Regions from separate parts of the Cupriavidus sp. FW306-01-F10A genome, predicted to be linked through region 2. Evidence: predicted binding sites of a transcription regulator. Region 2 holds the regulator's gene; the other holds the start of a gene.

Region 1 (7,225 bases), 380 kb from region 2:
CGCGGCGCACGTGCACGGTCTTGCCCGCCAGGTCGTCCAGGCTTTTCAGCGCCGGCGACTTCGGGCCGGTCACGATCAGCTCGCGCACTGGCTTGCGGTCACGCGGTGCGGCAAAGTCGACCAGCTTCAGCCGTGCCTCGGTCTCGGTCAGGTTGCCTGCGGCGATATCGCCCAGGCCCGCCGCCAGGTCGGGCAGCAGCCGGTCGCGCGTGGTGGGGATGATGAGGACAGTGAGCGGGCGCTTGCCAAGTCGATTGGCGTAGGTCTTGTTCAGGTAGCGCTCGAATTCCCGCACCAGTTCTGCGGTAATTCCGCGCTCGTGGCCTTTGTCGCTGAAGTAGAGGGTGCGGCTGTAAGGCACCAGCACGCGGATGACGCGACTGTTGACCATCACGTCGAAGTCGCCCTTGCGCGGCTTGTTGGCCAGGTTGAGGCCGCGCGGCCTAGAATCGGCCTTGCCGGTTGCGGCTTTCGCCGTGGGGGCAGCAACAGGCGCGGACGCCGGCGCCGGCTTCTGCTGCGCTACGGCAAACGTGCTGCACAGGCTGAGCGCGCCCACCAGGCCGGACAGGAGAAGGCCTGCGAACCAGTGGCGTGGGTGGGCAGCGGGCATGGCGCGGATGGCAAGCCGGGCAGAAAGGCGCGCGACTTGCTCGTATCGAGTCTAGGCGCGATCCCGCCGCTTGCAAGCCGCCAGGGTCCGGGTGCTGCCGAAGGACAAACGGGAGGGGTATGTCCGGCAAAAAGAAGGTGGCCGGTTGATCCCGGCCACCCGTCGTGCAAAGGCCGGCGCTATTGCTTTGGTGCGGCCATTTCCTGCTTGGCCGTTGCATCTGCTGCCTTGTTCTCTACCTTGCGCTCCTGCTTGGCAGCGCCGACTTCTTCCTTGTACTCACCCTTGGCTGCCTTCTTCTTGGCCTTGTACTCGGCGGCGGCCTTCTGGCGTGCCTCGCGGCGTTCCACCAGCGGGTCCTTCGGCGGTTCGACCTGGGTCATGCCCGGCGGCACGCCCTTGCTGCCTGCCGGCGTGGCAGAGGTTGCTGGCATCGCCGGGGTCGCCGGGGTCGCGGGCATGCCCTGGGCAGCAGGGGTTGCCGGCGTGGCCGGGGTGGCGGGGGTGGCGCTTGTCTGGGCAATCGCAGCAGCGCAGCTGAGGCCAGCCAGGCCTGCGGCAATCACGCTGGCGATTCGGGTAAGGCGAGCGGGCTGTTTCGTATCCATGGAATACCTCCAGAGTCGCTGTCTGAGGCGCCGGCAACGGAAGCGCTCGGCGCGGCGTACGCCGTACATCCGGCCAAGACGGGCGCGCGGCGACAAGCCCAGTCTAGGCAGCGGCACCACGTTGCGCTGTCAGGCACACGCCCGAATGGGTGCCGGGATTATTCCTACAGGCGGGTCGTTGCCGGCCGGGAGCCCATGCCGCGCAAGGCATCGATAGCCCCTCGGGAAAACCCGCATCACCCCCGCGTCTTGAAATGCCCCTACCCCGTCCCTATAATTAGCACTCGTCAGGGGTGAGTGCTAACAGCCTCCTGCGACACCTGAACATTTCTGACGGCCGTCGCCTCGGTAGCCGGCCGATTTGTGATCAAAAACTCACTTTGTATCTAGGAGTCCGTATGAATCTGCGTCCTTTGCACGACCGCGTGATCGTGAAGCGTCTGGACAACGAAACCAAGACCGCGTCCGGTATCGTGATTCCCGACAACGCTGCCGAGAAGCCCGATCAAGGCGAAGTGCTGGCAATCGGTCCTGGCAAGAAGGATGACAAGGGCAACAACATCGCCCTCGACGTCAAGGTCGGTGACCGCGTGCTGTTCGGCAAGTACGCCGGCCAGGCCGTGAAGGTGGAAGGCCAGGAACTGCTGGTCATGCGCGAAGAAGACATCATGGCCGTGGTGAACAAGTAATTCACCAACCGACCGCCACCCCGTACAGATTTCAGGAGATTCAAGAATGGCAGCTAAAGACGTAGTGTTCGGCGACGCCGCACGTGCCAAGATGGTCGAAGGCGTGAACATCCTCGCCAACGCAGTCAAGGTGACCCTGGGCCCGAAGGGCCGCAACGTGGTGCTGGAGCGCAGCTTCGGCGGCCCGACCGTGACCAAGGACGGCGTGTCCGTGGCCAAGGAAATCGAGCTGAAGGACAAGCTGCAGAACATGGGCGCCCAGATGGTCAAGGAAGTGGCTTCCAAGACCAGCGACAACGCCGGTGACGGTACCACCACCGCAACCGTGCTGGCCCAGTCGATCGTGCGCGAAGGCATGAAGTTCGTTGCCGCCGGCATGAACCCGATGGACCTGAAGCGCGGCATCGACAAGGCTGTTGCCGCCGCCGTGGAAGAGCTGAAGAAGGTCAGCAAGCCCACCACCACCAGCAAGGAAATCGCCCAGGTTGGCGCGATCTCGGCCAACAGCGACACCTCCATCGGCGAGCGCATCGCCGAAGCCATGGACAAGGTCGGCAAGGAAGGCGTGATCACGGTTGAAGACGGCAAGTCGCTGGCCGACGAGCTGGAAGTCGTGGAAGGCATGCAGTTCGACCGCGGCTACCTGTCGCCGTACTTCATCAACAACCCGGAAAAGCAGGTTGTCCAGCTGGACAGCCCGTTCGTGCTGCTGTTCGACAAGAAGATCAGCAACATCCGCGACCTGCTGCCGGTGCTGGAGCAAGTGGCCAAGGCCGGCCGCCCGCTGCTGATCGTCGCTGAAGACGTCGAGGGCGAAGCCCTGGCGACCCTGGTGGTCAACAACATCCGTGGCATCCTGAAGACCGCCGCCGTCAAGGCCCCGGGCTTCGGCGACCGCCGCAAGGCCATGCTGGAAGACATCGCCATCCTGACCGGCGGCACCGTCATCGCTGAAGAAATCGGCCTGACGCTGGAAAAGGCTGGCCTGAACGACCTGGGCCAGGCCAAGCGCATCGAGATCGGCAAGGAAAACACCATCATCATCGACGGCGCCGGCGACGCAGCTGCGATCGAAGGCCGCGTCAAGCAAATCCGCGCCCAGATCGAAGAAGCGACCTCGGACTACGACCGTGAGAAGCTGCAAGAGCGCGTGGCCAAGCTGGCCGGCGGTGTTGCCGTGATCAAGGTTGGCGCTGCCACCGAAGTCGAAATGAAGGAAAAGAAGGCCCGCGTGGAAGACGCCCTGCACGCCACCCGCGCTGCGGTGGAAGAAGGCATCGTCCCCGGCGGTGGTGTGGCCCTGCTGCGTGCCCGCGCTGCGATCTCGGCACTGACCGGCGAAAACGCCGACCAGAACGCCGGTATCAAGATCGTGCTGCGCGCCATGGAAGAGCCGCTGCGCCAGATCGTGCTGAACGCCGGTGAAGAAGCTTCGGTGGTCGTTGCCAAGGTTATCGAAGGCAAGGGCAACTACGGCTACAACGCCGCTTCGGGCGAGTACGGCGACCTGGTGGAAATGGGCGTGCTGGACCCGACCAAGGTCACCCGCACCGCACTGCAGAACGCCGCTTCGGTGGCTTCGCTGATGCTGACCACCGACTGCGCAGTTGCCGAATCGCCGAAGGAAGAGTCGGCTCCGGCAATGCCGGGCGGCATGGGCGGCATGGGCGGCATGGAAGGCATGATGTAATTCATCGCCGACCGACTGCCCTCAAGGGCAGGCTGTCTTGGAAAACCCCCGCGGGCGCGAGCCCGCGGGGGTTTTTGTTTGGGGCGCGGCAGCAGGCTCTCGCTGGGGCGGCCGGGTCAGATCTCGACCACGCAGCACCAGTCGAAGCTGGTGCGGGTATGGCCGTGGATCGACTAGTCCACAACCAGCAAGGAAACCGCTCGCGAGAGCGCTTGCTTTGGTGCCGGACTCACGGAGAGCGTCCTCTGCCTGTCGCTCAATTCGTGGCCGAGGTATGAGTCAAAACTGAAACGCACGTCTGTGCAGCAGGCAGGCCTTCCCCTTGCTTGCAGAACCGAGCAGCCAAGGTAAGCGGGTTTCTGAGCCCGGTAAGTGATCTTGATCGCACCATAGAGGTGAAGCATGCCGATTTGCATCGGCAGTGGGCCGGAAGCCGGACTCGCTGGTCGGGGGCTTCAATATCCTGGCGAGTTGTCCAGCGTACCCTCTTCAGGCTGTATCCCTACCTACTGATTCCGCCATTGGGCCGATACCAATTGCCGTTGGCATGACCAAGAATGCATGTACGAAGCTAGGTATCGGGATGTTCCAGGCGTAGCCAGCCGGACGCCTAAGGGTGTGGGTGGCAGCCGTGGGCCTCGGCAATGACAGCGGGCCTGTGAGGCTTCTCCCGTTATCCACGCAAGCTGGGTGCTTATGTCTCTTATCCAAGGGCGACACATATGTCCAGGTATAGCAAAGGGAAGGAAAAAGGGGTCATTCTCCCGATTGTGGGCCTGACCCTGGCCGTGTTGCTGGGCATGGCCGGTCTGGTCATCGACCTGGGAGGCATGTTTGTTGCGAAGACCGAGCTACAGTCGGCAGTCGATAGCTGTGCGCTGGCCGCGGCGCAGGAACTCGACGGCGCTGCAGACGCCCTGACACGGGCTACGAGCGCTGGGCTGACCGCTGGGAACGCCAACAAGGTCAGGTACCAGAAGAGCTCGGCGGCCCTCGTCGACACTGACGTCACCTTTAGCGATACGCTCAACGGATCCTACAGTTCGACCTTCACGCCTGTCGCCAACGCGCGCTACGTGAAATGCGGTCATCTTACGAGTGGGATTTCGGCCTACCTGATCCAGCTGGTCGGAGGCCCCTCCAGCAATGCTGTTGCTGCCGTTGGTGTTGCCACCCGCACTCATGCGCAGAGCACCTGCCCCATCCCTGTTGGCTTGCTTCCCAAATCGGGGGCTAGCGCCCCTGACTATGGATTTGCGATTGGTGAATGGGTAACTGTGCTTTACGACGGCACCAAGACGGCTGCTCCCGGGGAAATGGGCTGGTACAACCTCGATGGATCCACCAACGCCAACGAGACAAAACAAGAAATGGCCGTTGGGTACTGCAACTCCAAGGTCAACGATACGCTCCGGACCCCTGGGGCGAAGGTCGCCGTGGATGACCAGTGGAACAGCCGCTTTGGCATCTACAAGAACAACGGGGACAAGTCGCTCATGCGGCCGGACTTTACGGGGTACGCCTACACAACCACGAACTGGCCGAATGGCAAGCAGGCATATTCCGGTTCATCAGGTGGCACTGACCCGACTGCGACCAATTTCAAGAGCAAGCGGCTGACGTTCGCAAGCTACGCGGATACGGGCACAGATGTCCAGGTCGGCGACACGATCACCAACCTGAACATGAAAGGCGGCTACAAGGATCTGGCCGTGCCAGGCGGCAATGGCGATCATGCAAAGCTGGGAATGAGTCGCCGCCTTGTGATCGTGCCAGTGGTGTCGACGGCTTCGAAAGTCCTGGATTTCGCTTGCATGCTCATGCTGCAGCCGATCAGCGGACCTACTGAATCGGTTCAGTTCGAATACCTGGGTAATGCGGCGACGATCAGTAGCCCGTGCACGACCAACGGCCTTGCCGGCGGCAATTTCGGCCCCATGATCCCGGCGCTTGTCCAGTAGGGGATATCGATGAAAAGGCGACAAAAAGGTGTGGCGCTCGTTGAGCTCGCCATCACGATTTCCTTACTGCTGGCGATCTGCTTCGCCGTCACTGAGTTCGGCCGGGCAATCTACACGTACAACACACTGGCCAAATCAGTCCGTGATGCGACCCGCTACCTGAGTACGCAGGCGGCGGGCAACGCGGCTGCGCACGCTATGGCGAAGCAACTGGTCGTGTACGGTACGCCGGTGGCTACCGACGGTCAGTCGACCCTGGCGCCTGGCCTGAAAACCAGCATGGTAACCGTCTGCGACGCCGCGGATCCGGCATGCACTTCCAATATGGGCCAGGGCGCCAGTCCTGCAATCAATACGGTGACGGTCCGGATTTCCGGCTATACGTTCACGCCTATCCTGGACCTGCTCGGATTTACGCGGTTTTATACCGGCGGCAGCGCTTCACTTACGTCGATTCCTTTCAGTGATATCTCAGCTACGATGAGGCAGGCTTATGAATAGGCGTCAGCGAGGTGCGACAGCGGTGGAGTTTGCCATTGCGGCAGTGCTCTTCTTTGCGTTACTGCTTGGCATACTGGAGTTCGGACGGGTGCTGTATACGTGGAACGCCGTCGCAGAAGCCACCCGGTGGGGAGCGAGGCAAGCGGTAGTCTGCGGCAGAGGATCGCCGTCAGTGCTCAACCGCATGCAGGAAATTCTGCCAAGCCTCAAGTCTGCCAATGTCTCGGTCAACTGGTACGACGCAAACGGACTGAGCGCCAGTTGCGACAGCGCCTCCTGCACGGGAGTCGCTGTCAGCGTGACGGGATTGGCCGTTTCCTCGGTCTCTCCGGCGGCCTGGGTCGGATTTTCCAGCCTGGCTGTACCCGGATTCCTGACTTACCTTCCCAGGGAAATCATGGGACAGGACGCGGGCAGTAGCGCTATCTGCGACAGCTGAAAACCTGGTCCTGAAAACCCCCGCCGGTGCGAGTCCGCGGGGGTTTTTCTTTTGTGGCCCCGGCGGCTGGTCGGAATTCGACCGTGGCCTACAGCAGCACCTGCGCTGCGGCTCCATCAGCGAGCGATAAGATGATGGCACCGCTTCAGACCTCCACCACGCAGCACCAGTCGAAGCGCTTGTTTTCCAGCTCGCCGGTGCGGCGGCTGACGTAGCCGCGCGGGTTGCAGACCACGCGCGAATCGTCGATGCAGTAGTCGAAGCTGGTGTGGGTATGGCCATGGATCCACAGGTCCGCCTGCGCCACCAGGTCGGGCCGGCGCGACAGGAAGCCGCCGGAGACCAGGTCGTGCGAGTAGCGCGGGTCCAGGCTGCCAAGGTCTGGACCGTGGTGCGTGACCACCACGGTCTTGCCATCGTAGGGTTGCGCCAGCTGCGCCGCCAGCCAGGCCGATGCGGCCTGGTGGCGTGCCAGCGCGTCCAGGGGCGTGAAATGGCGCGGACGGCCGTCGTCGCCGTGGAGTTCGATCAGCCGGTGGTCCAGCATCACCGCCGCGCAAGCCTGCATCGCGTCTTCGCGCCGGTCGGTGCCGAACAGCGTGTAATCCGTCCACCAGGTGGTACCGATGATGCGTACGCGTCCGTGTGCGCCATTGAATTCGGCCACGGCGCCATTGAGCACCTGTATGCCGGGGTGCGCCTCGGTGGCTTCGGCCATCAGGCG
Region 2 (7,225 bases):
GACGGCGAGATCGCGGTGACCAGCCAGACGCCGCCGGACATCGGGCGCTTGACCACGTAGCGGATCGGGCCCTTGATCCCGGCCAGCAGCTTGCCGGCATCCTCTGACAGGTTCACTGCGGGCGGCTTGAAGCGCACCATGATGTCGCCAAGGGAACGGTCATCGCTGATGCTGCCCGGCGGCGGGGCCGAGGACTTGGGCTGGGCCTGGCAGGCGGACAGCGCCAGCAGTGCGGCCGATGCGGCGGTGGCGATGGCCAGCACGGCGCGCAGCGATGCGCGCGGTCGTTGCCGGAGGCCGGCTTGCGCTTGGCGGGTCATGGTGAGGCTCCTGTCAGTGTATGGATTGGCGCATGTGCGGGGCGGGCGGGGGCCGTCAGCCGGCGGCGCGGCGGCTGCGCCGGCCATCCTTGCCGCCCGCGCCGCGCGCGGGCTGGCTGCCCTGGCCGCCGGCCATGCCTTGCGCCAGCATTTCTTCCGCATGTTGCAGCGTGGTGGCGGTGACGGTGGCGCCGCCCAGCATGCGCGCGGTCTCGACCACGCGCCCGGCGGGATCCAGCACCCGGATGCGCGAGCGCGTGACCGAACCGTCGCCCGCATCGGTGGTTTCCTTGCTCACCAGCAGGTGGGTGCCGGCCTGCGCCGCCACCTGCGGCAGGTGCGTCACGCACAGCACCTGGCGCGCGCGGCCCAGTTCCTGCAGGCGCCGGCCGACCACTTCGGCCACCGCGCCGCCGATGCCGGTATCGACCTCGTCGAAGATCAGCGTGGGCGTGGGCGAGGCTTCGCTGGTGATCACCGAGATCGCCAGGCTGATGCGCGCCAGCTCGCCGCCGGAGGCCACCCGGGCCAGCGGCCGCGGGCTCACGCCGGCATGGCCGGCGACCAGGAATTCGACCTGCTCGAGCCCATGGCTCTGGCCTTCGTCGAGCGCATTGAGCGCGGCGACAAAGCTGCCGCCGGCCATCGACAGGCCCTGCATGGCGTCGGTGACCGCGGCGGACAGCGCCTGCGCGGCCTGCTGGCGGGCGTGGCTGAGATGCTGCGCCAGGGTCAGGTAGGCGGCCTTGGCCGCGGCCTCGCGCGCCATCACCTTGTTCAGGTCCTGCGCGGCCTGCAGGTCGTCCAGCTGCTGGCGGCGGGCCGCCAGCTCGTCGGGCAGCTGCTCGGGCGGCAGGCGGTACTTGCGCGCGGTGGCGTGCAGCGCCTGCATGCGTTCGTCGACCGCCTGCAGCCGCTCGGGATCGAGTTCGAGCCGGTCGACATAGCGCGTGAGCGAGTGCGCGGCTTCCTCGGCCTGCATCTGCGCGGGCTCGAGCGCGGCCAGCACGTCGCGCAGCGCGCCATCGACATCGGCCAGCTGCTGCAGCTTGTGCACGATGGTATTCAGCGCCGACAGCACCGAGCCGTCGGCCTCGGACAGTGCGTCCAGCGCGGCGCGGCTGCCGTCGATCAGGCCGGCGGCATGCGACAGGCGGTTGTACTCGGACTGGATCTCTTCCCATTCGCCCGGCTGCGGGTTGAGCTTGTCCAGTTCGCCGACCTGCCATTCCAGCCGTTCGCGTTCAAGCTGCATCTCGCGCGACTGGTGCTCGACCGCCTCGCGCTGGCGCACGCAGGCACGCCAGGCGCGCCAGGCCTCGGCCACCGCGCCGGCCTGCTGGGTGAGGCCGGCGTGGGCGTCGAACAGCAGCCGCTGCGCATCGGGGCGCAGCAGCAGCTGGTGCGCGTGCTGGCCGTGGATGTCGACCAGTTGGTCGCCGACTTCGCGCAGCTGCGCCAGGGTGGCGGCGGCGCCGTTGATAAAGGCCTTGCTGCGGCCGCCGGCATCGACCGTGCGGCGCAGCAGCACGGTGTGCACGCCGTCTTCCGCTTCGCTGTTGAGCTCGCGCTCGGCCAGCCAGGCATCCAGTGCCGGGTGGGTCGAGAAGGTGGCGCTGACGCTGGCGCGCGGGGCGCCTTCGCGCACCACGCCGGCATCGGCGCGTTCGCCCAGCACCAGCGCCAGGGCATCGATCAGGATGGATTTGCCGGCGCCGGTCTCGCCGGTGAAGACGGTGAAGCCAGTGGTGAAGTCCAGGTCGAGCGTATCGACGATGACGAAATCGCGGATGGACAGGCTGCGCAGCATCGTGGCGTGGAAGGTAGTCGGTCCGATGGGTTCGGGCTCAGGCTTGGAGGGCGGCTTGATACTGGCTCAGAGGCGGTTGTCTTCGGACGGGTATTCGTGCCAGTGCAGCTTCTTGCGCAGCGTGGCGTAGTAGTTGTAGCCGACCGGGTGCAGCAGGTTGATGGTCTTTTCGGAGCGCCGCACCACGATGCGGTCGCCCGGCAGCAGCGAGGTCAGTGACTGCATGTCGAAGTTGACGCTGGCGTCGCGCGCGCTGGCCACCTCGATGGTGACCTCGGCGTCGTGCGGCAGCACGATCGGGCGGTTGGACAGCGCGTGCGGGGCAATCGGCACCAGCACCACGCCCGACAGCGTCGGGTGCAGGATCGGGCCGCCGGCGGACAGCGCGTAGGCGGTGGACCCGGTGGTGGTCGACACGATCAGGCCGTCCGAGCGCTGGTTGTACATGAAGTGGCCGTCCACCGACACCGCCAGCTCGACCATGCCGGAGATGCCCGAGCGGTTCACCACCACGTCGTTCAGGGCCAGCGCGGAGAAGATGTCCATGTCGTCGCGCACCACGCGCGATTCCAGCAGCAGGCGGGTCTCGGCCTCATACCGGCCGTCGAGCATGTCGGGCAGCACGGTGTGCGCGTCTTCCAGCGCGATGTCGGTCATGAAGCCCAGCCGCCCGTGGTTGACGCCGATCAGCGGCACGTCGTAGCCGGCCAGCTGGCGCGCGATGCCCAGCAGCGTGCCGTCGCCGCCCAGCACCACGGCCACGTCGGCCTGCCGGCCGATCTCCTCGGCGGACAGGGCAGGGTAGGCGGTCAGCCCGGTGGCGAGCGAGGTTTCGCGCTCGAACACCACGTCCTGCCCGTTGCGCAGGATATATGAGGCGATCTCCTCCAGCGGCCCTTCGATGCCGGCAGTGGAGTACCGGCCCACCAGGGCGACGGTCTTGAACGAAGTGCGCACGGCGCTGGCTCTCGGGGGGGCGGACATGGCGGGATTAGACCATACCGCCATGACGGTTGTCAGCAGGCGCGGGCGGGCGGGCCAGGCCGTCCGCCAGAAGGTCCAAAACTTGCGTAAAATCGGGGCATCATGGATGAACGCTCCAAAACGCTGCTCAAGACCCTGATCGAGCGCTATATTGCCGAAGGGCAGCCGGTCGGTTCCCGCACCCTGTCGAAGTACTCGGGGCTGGACCTGTCGCCTGCGACGATTCGCAATGTGATGTCCGATCTGGAGGAAATGGGCTTTATTGCCAGCCCGCACACCTCCGCGGGCCGTATCCCGACCCCGCGCGGCTACCGGCTGTTCGTCGATTCGATGCTGACGGCCAAGCCGCTGGAGCGCAACGCCGACCTGGCCGAGCTGACCGGCCAGATCCAGGATCAACTCGGCGGCCAGCAGCTGGGGCCGCAGCGCATGATCACGGCGGCGGCGCGCACGCTGTCCAACCTGTCGCACTTTGCCGGCGTGGTGATGACGCCGCGCCGCGCGCAGGCGTTCCGGCAGATCGAATTCATGCGGCTGTCGGACAAGCGCATCCTGCTGATCATCGTCAGCCCCGAGGGGGACGTGCAGAACCGCATTATCCAGACCGAGCTGTCGTACACGCCGGCCCAGCTGATCGAGGCGGCCAACTTCTTCAACTCGCACTATGCCGGCATGAGCTTCGACGCGGTGCGCGGCCACCTGCGGGTGGAACTGCAGGACCTGCGCCGCGACATGTCGCAGCTGATGCAGGCCGCGGTCGAGGCCGGCAGCGTCGCCGAGGACGAGGACGACGACCACGTCTTTATCAGTGGCGAGCGCAAGCTGCTGGAAGTGGAAGACCTGGCCTCCAGCATGGACAAGCTGCGGCGCCTGTTCGACGTGTTCGAGCACAAGACCAGCCTGCTGCAGCTGCTGGACGTGTCCAGCCATGCGCAGGGCGTGCAGATCTTTATCGGCGGCGAAAGCCGGCTGGTGCCGATCGAAGAAATGGCGGTGATCACCGCCCCGTACGAGGTCGACGGCCAGATCGTCGGCACGCTCGGCGTGATCGGCCCTACGCGCATGGCGTATGAGCGCGTGATCCCCATTGTCGACATCACCGCGCGCCTGCTGTCCAGCGCCCTGAGCCAGAACTAGTGCAAAGACTGGCTGGTCTGACAAGCGGCTCCATTCCCGCCGGGCGCGGCAATCGCCGGTGCGCCGCACCGGCGCCGTCCCGGCACCGTGTCAACCCGGAAGCGACATGACGTTTTCTCCCGAACCGGCCTACCAGCACGGCCACGCGCCGCGCACGGCGATCCTGCTGGTCAACCTGGGCACCCCGGACGCTCCCACGCCCAAGGCGGTGGGGCGCTACCTGAAGGAATTCCTGTCCGACCCGCGCGTGGTCGAGATCCCGCGCGCGGCCTGGCTGCCGCTGCTGCATGGGGTGATCCTGCCGCTGCGTTCGCGCGCCTCGGCGCTGAAATACGAATCGATCTGGCTGCGCGAGGCCCATATGACGGGCTCGCCGCTGCTGGTCTACAGCGAGCGCCAGGCCCATGCGCTGCAGCGGCTGATGCACCAGCATGGCCATGAAGTGACGGTCGCGTGCGCAATGCGCTACGGCAACCCGTCGATCGCCTCGGTGCTGGAGGCGCTGCGCCGGCAGGGCTGCGAGCAGGTGCTGGTGCTGCCGATGTATCCGCAATACTCCGGCACCACCACGGCCACGGCCTTCGACGAGGTGTTCCGGGTGCTGGGCCAGTGGCGCAACCAGCCAGAGCTGCGGCTGGTCAAGCATTTCCATGACCACCCGGCCTATATCTCGGCGCTGCACCAGCAGGTCGCCGCCTACTGGGCGCGCCACGGCATGCCGGACTTTGCCCGCGGCGACAAGCTGATCCTGTCGTTCCACGGCGTGCCGCGGCGCACGCTGGAGCTGGGCGACCCCTATCACTGCGAATGCCTGAAGACCGGCCGGCTGCTGGGCGAGGCGCTGGGCCTAGAGCCGGGCCAGTACCAGGTGACGTTCCAGTCTCGTTTCGGCAAGGCGGAATGGCTGCAGCCGTACACCGCGCCGACGCTGGCCGAGCTGGGCAAGGTCGGCGCGGGCCGGGTCGATGTCTTCTGCCCGGGCTTTCCGGCCGACTGCATCGAGACCCTGGAGGAGATCGCCATGGAAGGGCAGACCGAGTTCAAGGTCGCGGGCGGCAAGGATTTCCATTTCATCCCGTGCCTGAATGACGCCGATCCGTGGGTCGCGGCCATGGCCGAGATCGCGCTGCAGCACCTGCAGGGCTGGCCGCTGGCCACGCCGCATCCGCATGAACTGGAAGCACGGCGCACGCGCGCCCAGACCCGGGGAGCGGCGGCATGAACGTCGACTTTGAGCCGGATGCGCGCCAGCGCATCGACAAATGGCTGTGGTGCGGGCGCTTCTTCAAGACGCGCTCGCTCGCGGCTGAAGCGGTGGAGCGCAGCAAGGTGACCGTCAACGGCCAGCCATGCAAGAACTCGCGCGAGGTGAAGCCCGGCGACACGGTGGTGCTGGAAGCGCACCAGCAGCGCTGGGAGCTGGTGGTGAAAGGCATTGCCCCGGCGCGCGGGCCGGCGCCGGTGGCGCAGACGCTGTACGAGGAAAGTGCCGAAAGCCAGTCGCGCCGGCTGGCCGATGCCGAGCGCCGGCGCCTGCAGCCGGAGCCGTCCGCGCAGATCCAGGGGCGCCCGACCAAGCGGGACCGGCGCCGCATCGACCACCTGAAGAGCTGAAATGACAACGCGGCGGTCACCGGGAAGCCCCCGGTGCCGCCGCGCGCTTGGATCAGGGCCAGGTGGCGCTTATTCCTGCGTGACTTCCTGGCTGACGATAGGGACGATGTAGTGCTTGAACACCGCCTTGCCGCTGCCATACTCCGTATCGCGCGGGGTGAATGCGCCGGAAAGGCAGATAAAGACGGTCATGACCGCCAATGCGGCCACAAGGCAGAGTGTCACGACTGGCAGCTTATGCATGGCCAACCTTCCGGAAGAGGCACAAAGATGAACCATCTCCACAACCCCGGCATTTTTGTCATTTTTATTACTGAGAATCTTAGTGATTGCGATGCGGCAAAGCAATAAGGTGTCGATTGCATAGGCCTGGCCTTTGTAACCGTGTGTTTCCGCGTCACGCCAGCGCCACTCTTGAAAACCTGCGCCTTGCCACCACCTGCACGGAACACGCGCCGATTTACCACCCGCGGCCAGGCCCACGGCGGGCCGCGACAATGCATTGATACGGATCGACATGGAAGAACAGAAGCAGACGCCAACCACCCAGACGCCTACGCCCGCTGGCGATGAGGCGGCCAACGCCAGCCAGGAGGCCGGCGCGCCGGAAACCGCTGCCGTCGACGACGTGGCGGCCCAGCTGGCCGCCCTGGAAGCCAAGGCGCGCGAGCATTACGACCTGTATATGCGCGCCGTTGCCGAGGGCGAGAACATCCGCCGCCGGGCGCAGGAAGATGTCGCCAAGGCGCACAAGTTCGCCATCGAGAACTTCGCCGACAACCTGCTGCCGGTGATGGACAGCCTGCAGGCCGCGCTGGCCGACGGCTCGGGCGATATCGCCAAGCTGCGCGAAGGCGTCGAGCTGACCGCGCGCCAGCTGGCCGCCGCCTTTGAGCGCGGCAAGATCGTTGAACTCAACCCGGTGGGCGAGAAATTCGACCCGCACCGCCACCAGGCCATCTCGATGGTGCCGGCGGACCAGGAACCCAATACCGTGGTGACCGTGCTCCAGCGCGGCTACACCATTGCCGAGCGCGTGCTGCGGCCGGCTCTGGTGACGGTGGCGGCACCGAAATAAGGCCGCCTGGGGCGGCGGCGTGCCGTCCTGGATCGCGACCTGACGCCCGGTGCCGGCTGGCCCGGGCGTTTGTCATTCTGGAGCGAGCATGACCACTGAACCAGGCGTCGGCCCGGCGACATCCCCGGCCCCCCACCTCGACCACCGCGCCTTCGAGGCATTCGGCATGCGCGAGGCCGATGACGGCAGCATCGACGCCGCCATCGCCGCTGCGGGCGACGCGCTGGTGTGCGTGTTCTTCTGGGGGGAGGACTGCTTCAACTGCGAGATGGCCAAGAAGGC

What was found. Region 2 encodes HrcA, which represses chaperone genes, less so after heat shock. Its sites were predicted from a motif close to TTAGCACTCNNNNNNNNNGAGTGCTAA; they were not measured.
Region 1: groES (co-chaperone GroES) is a predicted target of HrcA. The motif match lies at 1,499-1,525, and genes of this name have one in related genera.

Annotation. Positions count from the first base shown of each region.
Region 1 covers NZ_JBYSYA010000002.1:421,337-428,561, reverse strand. Annotated here, with positions in the region: gene AC3WLF_RS04975 (MltF family protein) at 1-613, opposite strand, end outside; gene AC3WLF_RS04970 (hypothetical protein) at 793-1,221, opposite strand; gene groES (co-chaperone GroES) at 1,620-1,910, shown strand; gene groL (chaperonin GroEL) at 1,957-3,600, shown strand; gene AC3WLF_RS04955 (pilus assembly protein TadG-related protein) at 4,323-5,561, shown strand; gene AC3WLF_RS04950 (TadE/TadG family type IV pilus assembly protein) at 5,571-6,062, shown strand; gene AC3WLF_RS04945 (TadE family protein) at 6,085-6,501, shown strand; gene AC3WLF_RS04940 (metallophosphoesterase) at 6,647-7,225, opposite strand, start outside.
Region 2 covers NZ_JBYSYA010000002.1:36,495-43,719, reverse strand. Annotated here, with positions in the region: gene AC3WLF_RS03155 (hypothetical protein) at 1-320, opposite strand, end outside; gene recN (DNA repair protein RecN) at 376-2,130, opposite strand; gene AC3WLF_RS03145 (NAD kinase) at 2,197-3,114, opposite strand; gene hrcA (heat-inducible transcriptional repressor HrcA) at 3,217-4,251, shown strand; gene hemH (ferrochelatase) at 4,358-5,473, shown strand; gene AC3WLF_RS03130 (RNA-binding S4 domain-containing protein) at 5,470-5,865, shown strand; gene AC3WLF_RS03125 (hypothetical protein) at 5,935-6,384, opposite strand; gene grpE (nucleotide exchange factor GrpE) at 6,383-6,943, shown strand; gene AC3WLF_RS03115 (thioredoxin family protein) at 7,032-7,225, shown strand, end outside.